2 regions of the Salinarimonas sp. genome follow, and region 1 is predicted to be linked to the other one. Evidence: riboswitches for the same ligand, from Rfam matches in the RefSeq annotation. Region 1 holds a riboswitch; the other holds the start of a gene.
What was found. A riboswitch is a leader RNA that binds a small molecule or an ion and turns the genes downstream of it on or off. The one in region 1 is predicted to bind thiamine pyrophosphate.
Positions count from the first base shown of each region.

Region 1 (8,305 bases):
GCGCGAAGATCGGCGTGGCGACCTCGGGCGACCAGGGCTGCTGCGCCGGCTGGATCCCGAGCGCCTCGAGCAGGGCCAGGACGATGACGGCGAAGCCGGCGACGAAGGTGGCGCTCAGCGCCGAGCGCCGCGACCCGGACACGAGCGCCTCGAGCGGCACCGCGATCAGCCAGATCGTCGCCGTCGAGCGCAGCCCGCCGGTCGCGCTGGCGATGCAGCAGACGACGCCCGCGAAGGCCGCGGCGGAGATCGCGTGCGCGAGGGCGAGCCGGCCGGTGAACGCGAGCACGAGACCCGCCGCGAGCGGCGCGGCCAGGAAGCCGAAGGCGAGATATTCCGCGAGCGTGACCGGGCCGCGCAGGGCGAGGTAGATCGGCGCGAGGACCAGGACGGCGATGCCGATCGTCATCCGCGTGACGATGAAGCGCCGGTGGCGCTGCGCCTCGACGCTGTCGCCGCGAACGGACTCGTGCACGAGATCCGCCAGACGTGCCTCGATCGCTCTCACGCTGTTGGACCCCGACACGCTCGAACTCGACGGCGCTCGCGCCCCGCTCCCTGTCTTCTTCGCCGCGACTGTCGCAGGGCTCGCTTAAACGAAACCTAAGGCGAACGTCTCCCGGCGCGGTCCGGTCGGCGGTATGCCGAACGCACGGTTAACGACCGTGCCGGAACGAAGCGTTCACCATGCGCGGCGCTCGGGCCCCGGCGAGGGCGCGCGGAAACGCTCTCTTCACGGCGGGCCTGCGAGAGAGAGACGGGACGTCGGGAGAGCGACCATGCCGCTTTTGCGCGCGAGCGCGATCATCGCCGTGATCTTCGCCTTCTCGCCGGTGCGCGAGGGCGCCCCGCCGCGCGTGGACGCGCCCGATTCGCGGCTCTCGACGACCGCGACGACCGAATCGCCGGCGACGGCCGGCCGGACCCTCGCGGACGCCCCGGCCGATCTCGAGCGTGCGCACGCGCTCTGGAAGGCGCTCCCCGAGGAGGCGCGGGCCGAGCTCGCCGAGCGAGTCGCCCAGGAGCTCCGTCGGGGTATTTCCCCCTGAAACGGCGTCGAATCGGAGCGATCGTCCGCCGAACTGGGTCTTGATTCCTCGAAATTGCTGCGTTAGCGTCCCTGCCGCCTGAGACGGAACCGTCGCACGCGGCCAGAAAAAAGGGCCGCGCAAGCGGCCCGAGTCTAGGGAGGAAACGCCCAAGAAGGGAGCCCGCATCCGGGCTGGCGGCGCTGCGCGTCAGCAACGCCACGTTTTGAAATATAGCGCATGCCTAATTGAAGGGCAAGCGAGGCGGATGCATTTTTCGCCTCCGCGACATTGCGCATGCCCTCTGTCTGTCCGCCTGTGACAATTCCGCATCAGTCCGCGGGCGCGATCCCCTTGCGCGCAGCGGCCTCCTTGTCTACGACTGTAAGCCGTCTCACGGGGTGCTCCGCAGGGGGCTGAGAGGCGCGCGCCCGCGCCAACCCGTCGAACCTGATCCGGGTCGTACCGGCGTAGGGATGAGCGCTCACCGCCTTGCGGCGGAAGTCTTCTTCGCTCTTCGTCCGCGTCCGTGCGCTCCGGGTTCGCCATGGTCCGGAGCCGATCGATGAAGCACGCCACCCTTCCCGCCGCCGCCCTCGTCCTCGCCGCGGCCGGCTTCGCCACACCCGCGGCGGCGCAGGACGCGCCCACCCTGCGCGTCTACACCTATTCCTCCTTCGTCGGGCGCTACGGTCCGGGCGAGGCGATCGAGGCCCGATTCGAGGCGCGCTGCGGCTGCAATCTCGAGTGGGTGACCGCCGACGATGCGGGCTCTCTCCTCGGGCGCCTGCGGCTCGAGGGCGAGCACAGCCCGGCGGACGTCGTGCTCGGGCTCGACATGAACCTCGCCGAGCAGGCCCGCGCGCTGGGCCTGTTCGCCCCGCACGGGGCCGACACGAGCGGGCTCGACCTGCCGATCGCCTGGGAGGACGAGGTCTTCCTGCCCTTCGACTGGGGCTATCTCGCCTTCGTCTACGACGAGACGCGCCTCTCCGAGCCGCCGGCGACCCTGGAGGCCCTGTTCACCGATCCCGACGGGCCGACCGTCGTGCTCCAGGACGCGCGCACCAGCGCGCCGGGCTTCGGCCTTCTGCTGTGGTCCGAGGCGGTGTTCGGCGACGGCTTTCCGGAGGCTTGGGCGGCGCTGTCGCCGCGCGTCGTCACCTTTACGAACGGCTGGTCCGAGGCCTACGGGCTGTTCCTCGAGGGCGAGGCGGACATGGTGCTCTCCTATGCCACCTCGCCCGCCTATCACCGCGCGGTCGAGGGCGAGGAGAAGTACCACGCGGCCGAGTTCGCGGAGGGGCATTACCTCCACGTCGAGATCGCGGCGGCGACCCGCACCAGCGACGAGCCGGAGCTCGCGCGCGACTTCCTCGCCTTCATGCTCTCCGACGGCTTCCAGAGCCTGATCCCCGAGGGGAACTGGATGTACCCCGCCGCCATGCCCGACGCGGGCCTGCCGGAGAGCTTCGAGGGGCTGATCACGCCCGACGAGGCCTTCCTGTTCGATCCCGCCCGCGTCGCCGCCGAGCGCCGGGCGCTCCTCGACGCCTGGCTCGAGGCGACCTCGCGCTGAGCGCGGGCCGGCCGTGACCATCCGCACGCCCCGCCTGCCCCATCCGGGCGCGCTCGTCGCGCTCGGGCTCGCCGCGCTGGCGGCGCTCTCCTTCGGAGCGCTCGTGGGCGCCGCGGAGACGCGGGCGGGCGCCTTTGCGCTCGATCCGTATCTGCGGCGCGTCCTCGTCTTCGCGCTGACGCAGGCGCTCCTCTCGACGGCGCTCTCCGTCGGCTTCGGCGCCGCGCTGGCGCTGGCGCTGGCGCGGCGGCGCTTTCCCGGGCGCGACCTCGTCCTCGCCGGGCTCGGCGCGGCGGCGGTCATGCCCGCCATCGTCGTCGTTTTCTGCGTCGTGGCGGTCTACGGGCGCTCGGGCTGGCTCGCGGCCGGGCTCGACGCCCTGGGCTCGAGCGCCCGGCCGAACCCGTTCGGCTGGACGGGAATCCTGATCGCGCACGTCTTCCTCAACGCGGCGCTGGCGGCGCGGGTCTTCCTCGACGCGCTCGCCCGGGTGCCCGCGGAGCATTGGCGGCTCGCGGCGATCCTCGGCTTCGGGCCGCTCGCGACGCTGCGCCATCTCGACTGGCCGATCCTGAAGAGCGAGCTGCCCGGCCTCGCGGGGCTCGTCTTCCTGCTCTGCTTCACGAGCTTCGCCATCGTGCTGACGCTCGGCGGCGGGCCCGGCAAGGCGACGCTCGAGGTCGCGATCTTCGAGGCCTTGAAGGTCGATCTCGACTTCGCCCGCGCCGCGGTGCTGGCGGGGCTGCAGCTCGCGATCTGCCTGTCGCTGACGCTCTCGCTGCACTGGGCGGTGACCCGCGCGCCGGTCGCGCCGACGCAAAGCCTTCCCGTCGCGCGGCCGGACGCCGCCGATCCGCGCCTGCGCCGCCTCGATCTCGCCGTCCTCGCCCTCGGCGCCGCCCTGTTCGCGCCGCTGCTCGCCGCGACGCTGACCGGCGCCGCCGCGCTGCCCCGGGTGCTCGACGCCGACCTCGCCTACGCCGCCGGCGTCAGCGTCGCGATCGCCCTCGTCTCGGCCGGCCTCGCCTGCGCCCTCGCGCTGGCCCTCGCCGGCGCGGCGCAGGCGGCGCGGTCACGACGCCGGCCCGGCGTCGCGGCGGCCTACGACCTCCTGCCGGCGCTCGTGCTGGCGATCCCGCCCTTCGCGCTCACCGCCGGGCTGTTCCTGGCCCTGCGCGGCCTCGTTTCGCCGACGCAGGCCGGCTTCCTGCTGCTGCCGCTCGTCAACGCCATCGGCGCCCTCCCCTTCGCCTACCGCTTCCTCGCCCCCGCGCTCGCCACGACGCAGGAGCGCTACGGCCGCCTCGCCGCGCTGCTCGGGCTCACGGGCCGCGCCCGGCTCGCGATCGTGGACTGGCCGACCCTGCGCCGGCCCTTCGCCGGCGCCTTCGCACTTGCGGCGGCGCTTTCGTTCGGCGATTTCGGCATCGTGGCCTTGTTCGGCGGCGGCGCGCTGCGCACCCTGCCCTATCTCCTCTACGAGCGGCTCGGCAGCTATCGCCTCGACGAGGCGGCGGCGATCGGGCTCATCCTCGTCGCCACCGCCTTCCTGCTCTCGGCGCTCGCCGCGCGGACCGCCCGATGCTGATCGTCGACGAATGCCGCCTCGCCTATCCGGATTTCGCCGCCGCCTACACGCTCCGGGCGGAGGCCGGCTCCATGCTCGCGATCGTCGGCCCCTCCGGCGGGGGCAAGACGACGCTGCTCTCGATGATCGCCGGCTTCGAGACACCCTATCGCGGCCGGCTCTCCTTCGCCGGGCGGGACCTCCTGCCGCTCGCCCCGGCCGAGCGGCCGGTGGCGATGATGTTCCAGGACAACAACCTCTTCGCTCACCTCACCGCCGCGCAGAACGTCGCCCTCGGCATCCGGCCCTCGCTGCGCCTCGCCCCGGAGGACCGCGCCCGCGTCGGCGACGCGCTCGGCGCCGTCGACCTCGCCGGGCTGGAGGATCGGCGCCCGGAGGCGCTCTCCGGCGGGCAGCGCCAGCGGGTGGCGCTCGCGCGCGCGCTCGTCTCGCGAAAGCCGCTCCTCCTGCTGGACGAGCCCTTCGGCGCCCTCGATCCCGGCCTGCGGCGCGAGATGATCGCCATCGTCGACGACCTGCGCCGGGCGCGCGGCATCACCGTCCTCATCACCATCCACACGCCCGAGGACGTGCTCGACCGGGCGGACGCCCTCGCCTTCGTCGCGGACGGCCGCGTTCTGGTGCAGGATGCCCCGCGGGCGGCGCTCGACCCGGCCCGCGATCCGCGGATCGCGGCCTTCGTCGGTCACGGCCCGCGCGCGAAACCGTGACCGGCGCGCGAGGCGCCGACGCGTTACGATCCCCGGACCCGGCGCGAAGAGGCGGCGAGACCGGGAGAAAGACCGATGACCGTGATGCAGAACATCGACGACGACACCTCCGCCACCGCTCCGAAGACGCCGAAGACGCCCGCGCCGCGCGGGTATCTGCGCCGCTTCGGGCCCCTCGTCGCCCTCGCGGCGATCGTCGCCGGCGCCTTCGCGCTGGGGCTCGACGACTACGTCTCCTTCGAGACGCTGCGGGCGAATTCCGAACGGCTGCAGAGCTTCGTCGCCGACGGCTTCGTGATCGCCGCCCTCGCCTACATGGCGGTCTACGCCGTCGTGGTGGCGGCCTCGCTGCCCGGCGGCGCGGTGCTGACCATGACCGGCGGCTTCCTGTTCGGCGTCGCCTTCGGCACGGCCTTCGCCGTGATCGGCGCGACGATCGGCGCGACGGGCGTCTTCCTCATCGCCAGGACCGCGCTCGGCGACGCGCTGCGCGAGAAGGCCGGCGGCGCGGTGGCGCGCATGGCCGAGGGCTTCCGCAAGGACGCGTTCAACTACCTGCTCTTCCTGCGCCTCGTCCCCGCCTTCCCCTTCTTCGTCGTCAACCTCGCCCCCGCCTTCCTGGGCGTGAAGCTCTCGACCTACGTGGTGGCCACCCTCATCGGCATCATTCCCGGCGCCTTCGTCTTCGCCTCGGTGGGCGCGGGCTTCGAGAGCGTCATCGCCCAGGGCGGCGAGCTCTCCGCCCGCGGCGTGCTGACGCCGGAGGTGATCACGGCGCTGGTGGGGCTGGCGGTTCTGGCGCTGATCCCGGTGGTGGTGCGCCGGGTGCGGGAGGGGAAGGCGCGGGGGTGAGCGGCGCCGGAGGCGACGCGGGCGGCGGCGCCAGGATCTCGCGCAGCCAGGCGAGGAAGGCGGTCGCGGCGGCGTCGAGCACCGGTCGCCGCAGCGCGACGAACGATCCGAGCGAAACCGGCGGAGCGTCAGGCAACACCCGGACGAGCCGCTCGTCCCGCATCTCGCGCGCGGCGAGCCGAACATCCGCGAGAACCACGCCGACCCCTGCCACGGCCGCCTGAATGGCGAGATCGTCGGTCTCGAACCGCATCGTCGGCTGCTCGGGCGACCAGGCGACGCCGTGCGCGGTCGCCCAGGCCTGCCAGTCCCAGCCCGTCGGCGTCGCACCGAGAAGCCGCGCGCGGCTCATCAGCTGCACCGGGGTCTGGATATCGCCGAGACGCGCGAGCACCCGCGGCGAGGCGACGGGCTCGGCCTCGTCTCGAAACAGCACGACACTCCCGCGCGGCGGGGGCGCGTCTCTTGTGTAGCACAAGACGAGTTCGTTCTCGGCGAGATCGTCCTCGTCCGCCGAGTCGGAGACGCTCAGCACGAGCTCGATCAGCGGGTGATCGCGCTCGAACGCGGCGATCCGCGGCAACAGCATGCGGGCCGCGAGCGTGGCGACGGCTCTGACACGCACCTGGTGACTCTCTTCGGCAGCGATGCTCGGCCGACGCGAGAGCTCCGTTCTCGCCTCGTCGAGAGCGATATCGATCAGGTCCAGGGCCTGGCTGAGCTTCGCGGAAAGCGCTGCGCCCACGCCGGTGAGCTCCAGCCCCCGTCCCGACCGGACGAAGAGAGGGCCGCCGACGAAGGTCTCCAGCTCGCGCACCTGCCGACTGATCGCGCCGTCCGTGACCCCCATCTCGAGTGCGGCCGCCTTGACGCTCCCGCGGCGCGCCGCCACCTCGAAGGCCCGAAGCGCCGAGAGCGGCAGCATGCGACGTCTCATTGTTGCATCCTCCTCCACTTCGCGATGGATCTTTTCTCATTAGTAGCATCGCGCCCAGTCGTGCCATTCCCGAGCCTCGCCTCACGTCCGCATCCCCAGCAGCTGCGCGGGCGCCGCGAAGGGCGAGGGAGCCGAGAACATGCAGAACCCCGTCGACGAACCTCCGTCCTCGCCCCCGCGCGACGCGAGGAGAGCGCCGATGTCGCGGCCTGACCATCCGTCGAGGCGCGCCTCGCTCGCGGCGACGCTGCGCCTCGCCGTGCCGCTGATGGTCGCGCAGGTGGCGACCGTCGCGCTGGCGCTGGTCGACACGATCACCTTCGGCTTCCTCGGGACGCAGGCCCTCGCGGGGGGAGGCCTCGGCGCCTCGGTCTTCTCCCTCGTCAACATCACCTGCGTCGGCGTGCTGATGGCGACGGGCAACATCGTCGCCTTCGCGCACGGCGCCGGTCGGCCCGACGAGGTCCGCGCGGCGGTGGCGGGAGGGCTGGTCGTCGCGCTGGGGCTCGGGCTCGCGACCATGCTCGCCGCCTTTATGGCGGGCGAAGCGGTCCTGCGTGCGACGGGCCAGGCGCCCGCCGTCGCATCGACGGCGTCGGTGTATCTCGCCTGGGCCTGCCTCGGCCTCGTCCCGAGCCTCGCCCTGACGGTGCTGCGAGGCCTGACCGTCGGCCTCGGCCGCCCCGGCCCGATCACCCTGATCACCGTCGCCGCCGTCGCGATCAAGGCTCTTCTCAATCTGCCCCTGATCCTGGTGGCGGGCGACATGAGCGATGCCGAGCGCGCCGGCTTTGGCGCCGCCTGGACCGGCGCGGCGACGGCAGCCACCTATCTCGTCATGGCGGGCGGGCTCTGGCTGTGGTGCCGCAAGCGGCTTCCCGAGATGCTGCCGCGCCTCGGCGCTCGCCCGTGGCGCGCTCCGCGCACGGGCGAGACGCTGCGGCTCGGGCTCCCCATCGGCCTGACCTACGGCGTCGAGGCGGGGCTCTTCACCATGGTGGCGCTGATCGTGGGGCGCTCCGGGGAGATCGCGCTGGCCGCGCACACGATCGGCAACCAGCTCGTCTACGTGGCCTTCATGGTCGTCGTCGGGCTCTCGCACGCGGCGTCCGTTCGGGTCGGCCAAGCCGCCGGCGCGGGCGATCTCGCCGGGGCCCGCCGCTGCGGACGCGAGGCGCTGGTTCTCACCATCGCCGTGACGAGCGTGACCGCAGCCGTGTTCGCCGGCTTCGGCGAGCCGCTCGCCGCACTGCTCGTCGGCCGCGCTGACGAGACCAGCGGGGACGTGGTCGCGCTCGCGGCGGGCCTCCTCCTGGTCGCCGCCGCCTTCCAGTGGGCCGACGGGACGCAGAACGTGGCGATGGGCGCCCTGCGCGGCCTCAAGGATTCGCGCGCCACGGCGATCATCGCGATCGCCTCCTACTGGGGCGTCGGCATTCCCGCGGCCTGGTGGCTCGCCGCGAGCAACGGCGCCATCGGGGCGTGGTGGGGGCTGTGCATCGGACTCTACACCGCGGCGGGGCTCATGGTGATCCGCTTCGAGCTCGTCACGCGGATCTCGAACGAGGCCGCGCACCGCGCGGCGCCCGTCTGAAACGCGGCTCGGATCCA
Region 1 covers NZ_CP157794.1:2,893,764-2,902,068, forward strand. The annotation lists gene ABL310_RS13420 (PAS domain-containing sensor histidine kinase) at 1-508, opposite strand, end outside; gene ABL310_RS13425 (hypothetical protein) at 780-1,049, shown strand; TPP riboswitch at 1,416-1,522, shown strand; gene thiB (thiamine ABC transporter substrate binding subunit) at 1,594-2,607, shown strand; gene ABL310_RS13435 (ABC transporter permease subunit) at 2,621-4,195, shown strand; gene ABL310_RS13440 (ATP-binding cassette domain-containing protein) at 4,189-4,905, shown strand; gene ABL310_RS13445 (TVP38/TMEM64 family protein) at 4,981-5,757, shown strand; gene ABL310_RS13450 (LysR substrate-binding domain-containing protein) at 5,675-6,682, opposite strand; gene ABL310_RS13455 (MATE family efflux transporter) at 6,894-8,288, shown strand.

Region 2 (8,305 bases), 740 kb from region 1:
CTCGACCTCCTGGCCTTCATCGGGCGTCACGGCACGCAGGGCTTCGCCATCTCGATCTTCGTCGGGCTCGCGCTGCCGCAATTCGCCGCCGCGGCGCGCCCGCTGCTGGCGGTCACGATCTTCGCCTTCCTGGCGATGACCTTCGCGCGGGTGGACCTGGACGCGCTGCGCGCCCTCGTGCGCCGGCCGGCGCCGATCCTGTTCGCCGGCGGCTGGCTGCTGATCGCGCCGCCGCTCGTCGTGCTGGCGATCTTCGCGATCGTCGGGCGCGACGCGCTGGGGCCCGGCCTCGCGCTGGGCCTCGCGCTCTACGCCGCCTCGCCGCCGATCCTGTCCTCGCCGGCGGTGGCGATGATGCTGAACCTGCCCCCCACCCTGCTGATCGCGGTCGTGCTCACGACGACCACGCTCGCGCCGCTGATCGCCCCGCCCCTCGTCGAGTTCGTCGCCGGCGCCGCCGTGCCGCTCGACGTCGGCATCCTCGTCGAGCGCCTCGCCTGGCTGATCGGCGGGGCGATCCTCGCCGCGATCGCGCTGCGCGCGACGCTCGGGCGGGCGCGCATCCAGCGCAACAAGGCGAGCTTCGACGGGCTGGCGGTGGTGTTCTACGCCCTCTTCGCCATCGCCGCGATGGACGGCGTGCTCGCCGCCATGATCGCGACGCCGGGCCTCGTCGCCGGCATTCTGGCGGGCGTCTTCGCCCTCTCCGCCATCGGCTTCGGCCTGACGATGCTGGCGCTGCGCGCCGTCCCCGCCGGCGACCGCTTCGTGCTCGGCTACGCCACCGGCCAGCGCAACATCGGCCTCCTCGTCGCCGCGCTGGGCGCCCAGACCCCGGACGTGACCTTCCTGTTCTTCGCGCTGGCCCAGTTCCCGATCTACATGATGCCGCAGATCGTGAAGCCGATCGCGCGGCGGTTGGTGGGGGTGGGGGGGTAGGCGCAGCTCCTACCGAGAGGTGTTTTTCTCCGAGCGTACGGAATGAGGATTGCCTGGCGCGCGCGTCCGGTGTAGAAGCGTTCACGAGACGACGTACGCGCGCCTCGCCTGATCATCGGGGAACATCGTCATGGGCGTCCGGCTGGATTCGGCTGCGAAATACCTGTGCGAGAAGAGCGGCTGGAGCCTGTCGAACCTGGAGCTCCAGAAGCTGCTCTACCTCGCCCAGGTCGAGCACGCCTTCCGCAACGATGGCGCACCGCTCGTCGAGACCGCGTTCCAGGCCTGGGATTACGGTCCCGTCGTCCCGGCCCTCTACCGCCGGCTGAGGATGTTCGGCGCGAACCCGGTCCGCGACGTCTTCCGCGACGCGCGCCGGATCCGCGCGGGCTCGCCGTCCGAGATCAGCCTGCGCGCGACCTGGGAGCAGTTCGGGTCCGTGGAGCCGGGTGAGCTGATCGAGGTCTCGCACTGGGACAAGGGAGCATGGGCGGCGCGCTATGAGCCGGGGGTCCGAGAGATTGGAATCACCCAGCGCGACATCGCCGCCGAAGCCCGCAACCGAGCCGTCCACGCCGACGAGTGGCGTCGAAGTGCCGCTTAGCCGCGTGTACCTCGATCGAAGCAGCCAGAACGCAGCGATTTGAGTTTGCGAGCGCATCGTATGGAAGGCGCCTACTACATCCGGCTAGGAGAGCGACGCATCTGGGAAAGGAAATGCCTGCGCGACGGCTCTCTTCTCCTTGGCTATCAATGCACGCCGCACGAACTCTGCGTATCCGGCGCGTGGAGCGAGGTCGCCGCCTTCTGGACACAGCGGCGCAACAAGGCGACGGGGACCCGCTACGCCAACCAGATCAGGATCTTCTACGAGAGCGACGAGAGTACGACGTTCGTCACGATCGCGCGCGGCCGCCTCTACTGGTGCAGACCTGCCGAACCTGTCGAGCTGCTCGAATGCGGCTGCCGCAAGCGCAGGACCGTGAGCGGGTGGCGCGACACGGACGCTCGGGGGCACGTGTTGGCCGTCGCCAGGCTGTCGGATGGCTTGCGAGTGGCGGACCGGTTTCGCGGCACGATCCGCCGCATCTCGGATCGAGCAGAACTCGCCAGCCTTCTTGCCGGCGAGTGAACTGGAACGCGCTGTGCAGCGTCGCGGCGCCTCGGAGCGGTTACGCCGTTGCGCCCGCCCCGCCCGCGTGCTAGCGCCGCGCGCATGAGCACGCTCCCCCTCCGCATCGCCCCCTCCATCCTCTCCGCCGATTTCGGCGCCCTGCGCGCCGAGGTGTCGGCCGTCGCCGAGGCTGGGGGCGACTGGATCCACATCGACGTGATGGACGGGCACTTCGTGCCGAACCTCACCTTCGGCCCCGTCGTGGTGAAGGCGATCCGGCCGGCCACCGCGAAGGTGTTCGACGTCCACCTGATGATCGCCCCCGCCGACCCCTATCTCGCCGCCTTCGCCGAGGCCGGCGCGGACGTGATCACGGTCCATGTCGAGGCGGGGCCGCACGTGCATCGCTCGCTGCAGGCGATCCGCGGGCTCGGCAGGAAGGCGGGCGTCGCGCTCAATCCCGGCACGCCGGCGGAAGCGGTGGCGCCCCTCCTCGACGACGTCGACCTCATCCTCGCCATGACCGTGAACCCCGGCTTCGGCGGGCAGGCCTTCATCGCCCCCGTCGTCGAGAAGGTGCGGCGGATCAAGCAGATGGTCGGCGACCGGCCGATCGAGATCGAGGTCGATGGCGGCGTGACGCCGCAGACCGCGCCCCTCGTGGCGCAGGCGGGCGCGAACGTGCTCGTCGCCGGCTCCGCCGCGTTCAAGGGCGGTCCGGGCGCCTACGCCGCCAACATCTCGGCGATCCGCGCCGCCGCGGAGGCGGCGCGCGGGTGAGCGCGCTCGCCGCGGCGCTCGCGCGGGGCCTCCTCCTCGCCCTCGCCTGCGGCTCGATCGCCGCCCTGCGCATCCTCGAGCGCGGGGAGGCCTTCTCCCCGCGCACCACGCTCGTGATCGCGCTGTTCGCCGCGGGCGGCCTTCTCGGCGGCGCGGCGGGCGCGCTCCTCCTGCGCCGGCTGCGCGTGACGCGCCCCCTGCCGCGCACCGCGCTCGCGGCCGTCGGCGGGACCGCGCTCGTCCTCGCCGCGACCTTCGGCGTCTTCGCTCTCTACCGCAATCTCGACCTCCTGCGCGGGACGCTGGAGCAGGAGGGGCTCGTCGGCTTCCTGGTCCACGGCCTCCTCGGGCTGACCATCGACGCCGCCGGCGCCTTCGCGGTCACCGCCCGCCCCTATCTCCTGCCCTGGCCCCTCCTCGCGACGGCGCTCGCCGCCGCCCTCGTCCTCGCACGGACGCCGCGCGCCCCCTTGCGGAAGCCCGAGGCGCGCGTTACGTAGCCGGTCACTGGTCTCACGGGGTGCCCGCACGGGCTGAGAGGCGATCCGCGCCAACCCATCGAACCTGATCCGGGTCGTGCCGGCGGAGGGAACGAGACATGGACGACACGGCGCCCACTGGCGCGCTTTCCTCGCGTATCCTCGATCATCGCACCGCCGCGCTCGCGGCCGACGCCGCGCGTCTCCTCGCCGAGACCCGCGCCCGCCGCCCGCGCGTGCACGCGCTCACCAACGCGGCCGCGCAGGCCTTCACGGCGAACCTGCTGCTCGCCGCCGGCGCGATCCCCTCCCTGACGATCGCCGCCGAGGAAGCGGGGCACTTCGCGCGGCGCGCCGACGCCGTCCTCGTCAATCTCGGCACGCTCGACGCCGAGCGGCGCGCCGGCATACCCGTCGCGGTCGCCGCCGCGCGGGAGGCGGGGCGCCCTCTGGTGCTCGACCCGGTCTTCGTCGAGGCGTCCCCGCCGCGCCTCGCCGTCGCCCGCGAGCTGCTGGCGCAGGGGCCCGCCATCGTGCGCCTCAACCCGGGCGAGCTCGAAGCGCTCGGCGGCCGCGCGCCGACGCCCGAGACCGCCGCCGCCCTCGCCCGCGCCGACGGCCTCGTCGTGGCGCTGACCGGCGCGACCGACGTCGTCACCGACGGCGTTCGGTCCCTGCGCATCGGCAACGGCCATCCGCTGATGGCGCGCGTCACCGCCATGGGCTGTGCCGGATCGGCCCTCGTCGCCGCCTTCGCCGCGCTCGAGCCCGACCGCGTCACCGCCGCCGCCGCCGCGCTCCTCGTGCTCGGCGTCGCCGGCGAAATCGCCGGCGCCCGCGCCGTCGGGCCCGGCTCCTTCCCCGCCGCCTATCTCGACGCGCTCGACGCGCTCTGCGAGGCGGATCTCGTCAGCCATGCGAGGGTCTCGTGAACCAGGTCGATCTGCGACTCTACGCCATCATCGGCCTTCCCGACGCCCGCGGGCGCGACCTCGTCGATCTCATCGGCCGTGCGGTCGCCGGCGGGGCGACGCTGGTCCAGCTGCGCGAGAAGCAGGCCGACACCCGCACGCTCGTCGACCTCGCCCGCGCGCTGAGGACGACGCTCGCCGGCACCGGCGTGCCGCTCCTCGTCAACGACCGCGTCGACGTCGCGCTGGCGGCGCAGGCCGACGGCGTCCATCTCGGCCAGTCCGACATGGACCCGCGCGACGCGCGCCGCCTGCTCGGTCCCGATGCCATCATCGGCTGGACCCTGAAGACCCCCGCCCATGCCCGCGCGCTCGCCGACGTGCCCGTCGACTACGGCTGCATCGGCGGCGTCTTCGCCACGACCTCGAAGGACAATCCCGACCCGCCGATCGGGCTTTCCGGCCTCGCCGAGGTCGCCGCCGCGGGCCGCGCCGCCGCACCGGGCATGCCGCTCGGCGCCATCGCCGGCATCGACGAGGCGAACGCCCGCTCGACGATCGGCGCGGGCGCGGACGGGATCGCGGTGATCTCCGCGATCTTCGGCGCCGACGACCCCACCGCCGCCGCCGGACGCCTGCGCCGCCTCGTCGACGAGGCGCTGGCCGCCCGCGGCGCCTGACAACCACGCGAGGAGACCGCATGACCGCCATCGCGCTCACCATCGCCGGCTCGGATTCGGGCGGCGGGGCCGGCATCCAGGCCGATCTCAAGACCTTCTCCGCCCGCGGCGTCTACGGCGCGAGCGTGATCACCGCGCTCACCGCCCAGAACACCAAGGGCGTCCAGGGCATCCACGACGTCCCGCCGGATTTCGTCGCCGCGCAGATCGACAGCGTCCTCTCCGACCTGAAGGTCGGCGCGGTGAAGATCGGCATGCTGTCCAAGCCCGCCGTGATCGAGGCCGTCGCCGCCGGCGTCGCCCGGCACGGGATGACCAAGGTCGTGCTCGACCCGGTGATGGTCGCCGCCTCGGGCGACAAGCTCCTCTCCGACGACGCCATCGACACGCTGCGGACCGTGCTCCTGCCCCGGGCCGTCGTCGTCACGCCCAACCTCCCCGAGGCCGCGGCGCTTCTCGACGAGGGCGTCGCGGAGAACGAGGACGCCATGCGCGCCCAGGGCGAGCGCATCCTCGCCCTCGGGCCGAAGGCGGTGCTGATCAAGGGCGGGCACGCGTCGGGGCCGGAGAGCGTCGATCTCCTGGTCGAGGAGCACGGCGTCACCCGCCTCTCCGCCGCGCGGGTCGCGACCCGCAACACCCACGGCACCGGCTGCACGCTGTCCTCCGCCATCGCCGCGGAGCTGGCGAAAGGCGCCTCGCTCGCCGACGCCGTCCGCGAAGCCAAGGCCTACCTCTCCGCCGCCCTCGCCGCGGCCGACACCCTCGAGATCGGGAGCGGGCACGGGCCCGTGCATCATTTCCATGCCTTCTGGTAACGCCCTCAGCCGCCGCGCCCTCCTCGGCGTCGCCGGCGGCGCGCTGGCCGCGCCGGCGATCGTCCGCGCGCAGGACGCGCCGATCCGCTGGCGGCTCGTCACCTCCTGGCCGCGCGGCCAGGCGGGCCCCGGCGTCACCGCCCAGCGCATCGTCGACCGCATCAACGCCATGGCCGGCGGCCGGCTCGTCGTGCAGCTCTTCGCGGCCGGCGAGATCGTCCCCGCCTTCTCCGTCCTCGACGCCGTCTCGAACGGCACGGTGGAGGCCGGCCACACCGCGGCGCTCTACTGGCAGGGCCGCATCCCGGCCGCCGCCTTCTTCACCACCGTACCCTTCGGGCTCGGCCCCATCGAGCACCAGGCCTGGCTCTCCCTCGACGGCGGCCAGGCGCTGTGGGACGAACTCTACGGCGAGGTCGGCGTCAAGCCGTTCCTCGCCGGCAATACCGGCCCGTGCATGGGCGGCTTCTTCCGCACGCCGATCGAGAGCCTCTCCGACATCGCCGGCCTGCGGGTGCGGGTCGCCGGGCTCGGCGCCAAGGTCTACGAGCGCCTCGGCGCGACGCCGGTGACGATCCCGGCGGGCGAGACCTACACGGCACTCGAGCGCGGCACGGTCGACGCGGTGGAGTTCCTGGCCCCTGCCACGGACTACGAGCTTGGCCTCCACCAGGTCGCGCCGCTCTACTACGCGCCGGGCTTCAACAAGCCCAACGGCGCGAGCGAGCTCCTGGTCAATTCCGAGGCCCTCGCTGCCCTGCCGGAGGACCTGCGCCGGGTTGTGGCGGAGGCGGCCGAGGCCGAGCACGCGCTCGCGCTCGCCGACGCGCATTCCCGCAACGCGGTCGCGCTGCGGGCGATGCTGTCCGAGGCGGACGTGCGGCTCGAGGGCTTCCCGGCCGAGGTGATCGCCGCGGCGGAAGAGGCCGCCCGCGCCGAGATCGACGCCCTCGCCGAGACCTCCGACCTCGCCGCGCGCATCGTCGAGAGCTACCGCGCGGCGCAGGCGCGCATGGCGCCCTGGTCGCGGCTCGAGGCGGACATGGCGCGGGCGCTGGCGCGGGTGTGAGGACATCGGTGGTGCTGGCGTCAATCCGCAATTCCGGGCTAAGCTCGCGGCGATTGGCAACCATCGCGACGACGTCGAACGATGAGGCAGCGAAGAAACAAATTTTCGCCGAACCGAAAGGTCATCGAAACGCCGCCAGAAGCTGAAGAGCTGCGGCTCCTGGCGGATCGGATCGCTTATGGCGGTAATCCTCAGCACAAGCGAAATCCTGGCGATTTCGGCCTCGATCCGCCCGCGCAGCCGCGCCGGGGAAAGACCCTGTGCGACGGCGCAAACATAGTGAGGCGTGCCGAAGCCCTCGCACTTTTGAGGTCGGGCGCACTTCGTGGCATGATCAGCGCGACACCCGGCGCAGGCGGGACGTTTCCGGCGATGATCTGGGCCGTGACGGAGGCGGGGCTCCCGATGGAAGCGCAACTGGAGAATCCGGACGCCGGCACCTACCACGGCTATCCGATGCCGGAGCATGATCCGTTCCGGCTGGAGATCCTGAGACTTTGGCGTGAGCGCAAACCCGCGGCTCCGCGCACGTCCGAGACGTGAGCCGATGGCGTTCGATTTTTCCGGCCGGCTCGCATCGTTGCGCTTCGATCTCGCTTGGCTTCCGTCGGGCCCGGAGGAAGCGAGCGAGCGTGATTGCGTCGCAGAGATCGGCATCGCGCTGGACGACCTCGATCTTCTGATGGCGCACGACACCTTTTCTCAGACGGTTCGCCCGACGACGAGGCTCTCCGCCTACCGGCTGGCGAGCTGGCTCGCCTCCAACTGGTGGCGGCTGCGGTGGGAGCCGCCGACCGACGATCTCGGCTGGCGGATGAGCCACGAGATCTCGGCGATCGGAGGGGGCTACGTATGGCCGCACATCGCCTTCGCCAGCGACGGTGAAATCGTCGGCGTCCACGCGCGCCCAACCTTCGGGGGCGCGTTCGAGCCGATCGCCTATCTTCATGGGGTGGACGCGGCGGTCGCCGCAGAAACCTTCGAGCGCGCAGTCGACGACATCGTGGACATGACGGTGGCCCGCCTGCGCGACATCGGGCATGGGCAGGACGGGCTCGCGGCGCTCTGGGAGGAGATTCGCGAGGAGCGCACGGACTCCGACGCCACGCAGCACCGCCGCCTGGAGGCGCTCGCCGGGTACGATCCGGACGACATCCCACCGGCGCTGCTGAAGGAGCTGATCGCCGTTGGAAATGCCTGGGGCCGCCATGTGGCTGACGAGTTCGCAGCCGGGTTGAAGCACGCCAGCGCCGGCATCGGCGACGCCCTCGAGCGCGCGGCGACGAGCGCGTTCTCAATGCCGACCCCGAGCCCGCGCTCATTGCGGGTCCGCGGCAACCATGCCAATCGGCCGTGGGAGCGCGGCTACGCCATCGCGGAGGCTTTCCGATCGGAGGCAGGGCTCGGCCTCGATCCCCTCGTCGCCGAGACGGCGGCGCAGCCCCAGGACTCGACTGGCACGCCCGTGGGACTCGCATTCCGCGCCGACCCGATGGCGGACGAGATCCGGGTCTC
Region 2 covers NZ_CP157794.1:3,635,883-3,644,187, forward strand. The annotation lists gene ABL310_RS16805 (hypothetical protein) at 1-939, shown strand, start outside; gene ABL310_RS16810 (Panacea domain-containing protein) at 1,070-1,543, shown strand; gene ABL310_RS16815 (hypothetical protein) at 1,604-2,071, shown strand; gene rpe (ribulose-phosphate 3-epimerase) at 2,156-2,833, shown strand; gene ABL310_RS16825 (hypothetical protein) at 2,830-3,333, shown strand; TPP riboswitch at 3,340-3,442, shown strand; gene ABL310_RS16830 (hydroxyethylthiazole kinase) at 3,432-4,244, shown strand; gene thiE (thiamine phosphate synthase) at 4,241-4,903, shown strand; gene thiD (bifunctional hydroxymethylpyrimidine kinase/phosphomethylpyrimidine kinase) at 4,924-5,721, shown strand; gene ABL310_RS16845 (TRAP transporter substrate-binding protein) at 5,708-6,790, shown strand; gene ABL310_RS16850 (hypothetical protein) at 6,872-7,333, shown strand; gene ABL310_RS16855 (hypothetical protein) at 7,338-8,305, shown strand, end outside.
Region 2: it holds a riboswitch for thiamine pyrophosphate, as region 1 does, so the genes downstream of both, ABL310_RS16830 (hydroxyethylthiazole kinase) here and thiB (thiamine ABC transporter substrate binding subunit) in region 1, are expected to answer to the same signal.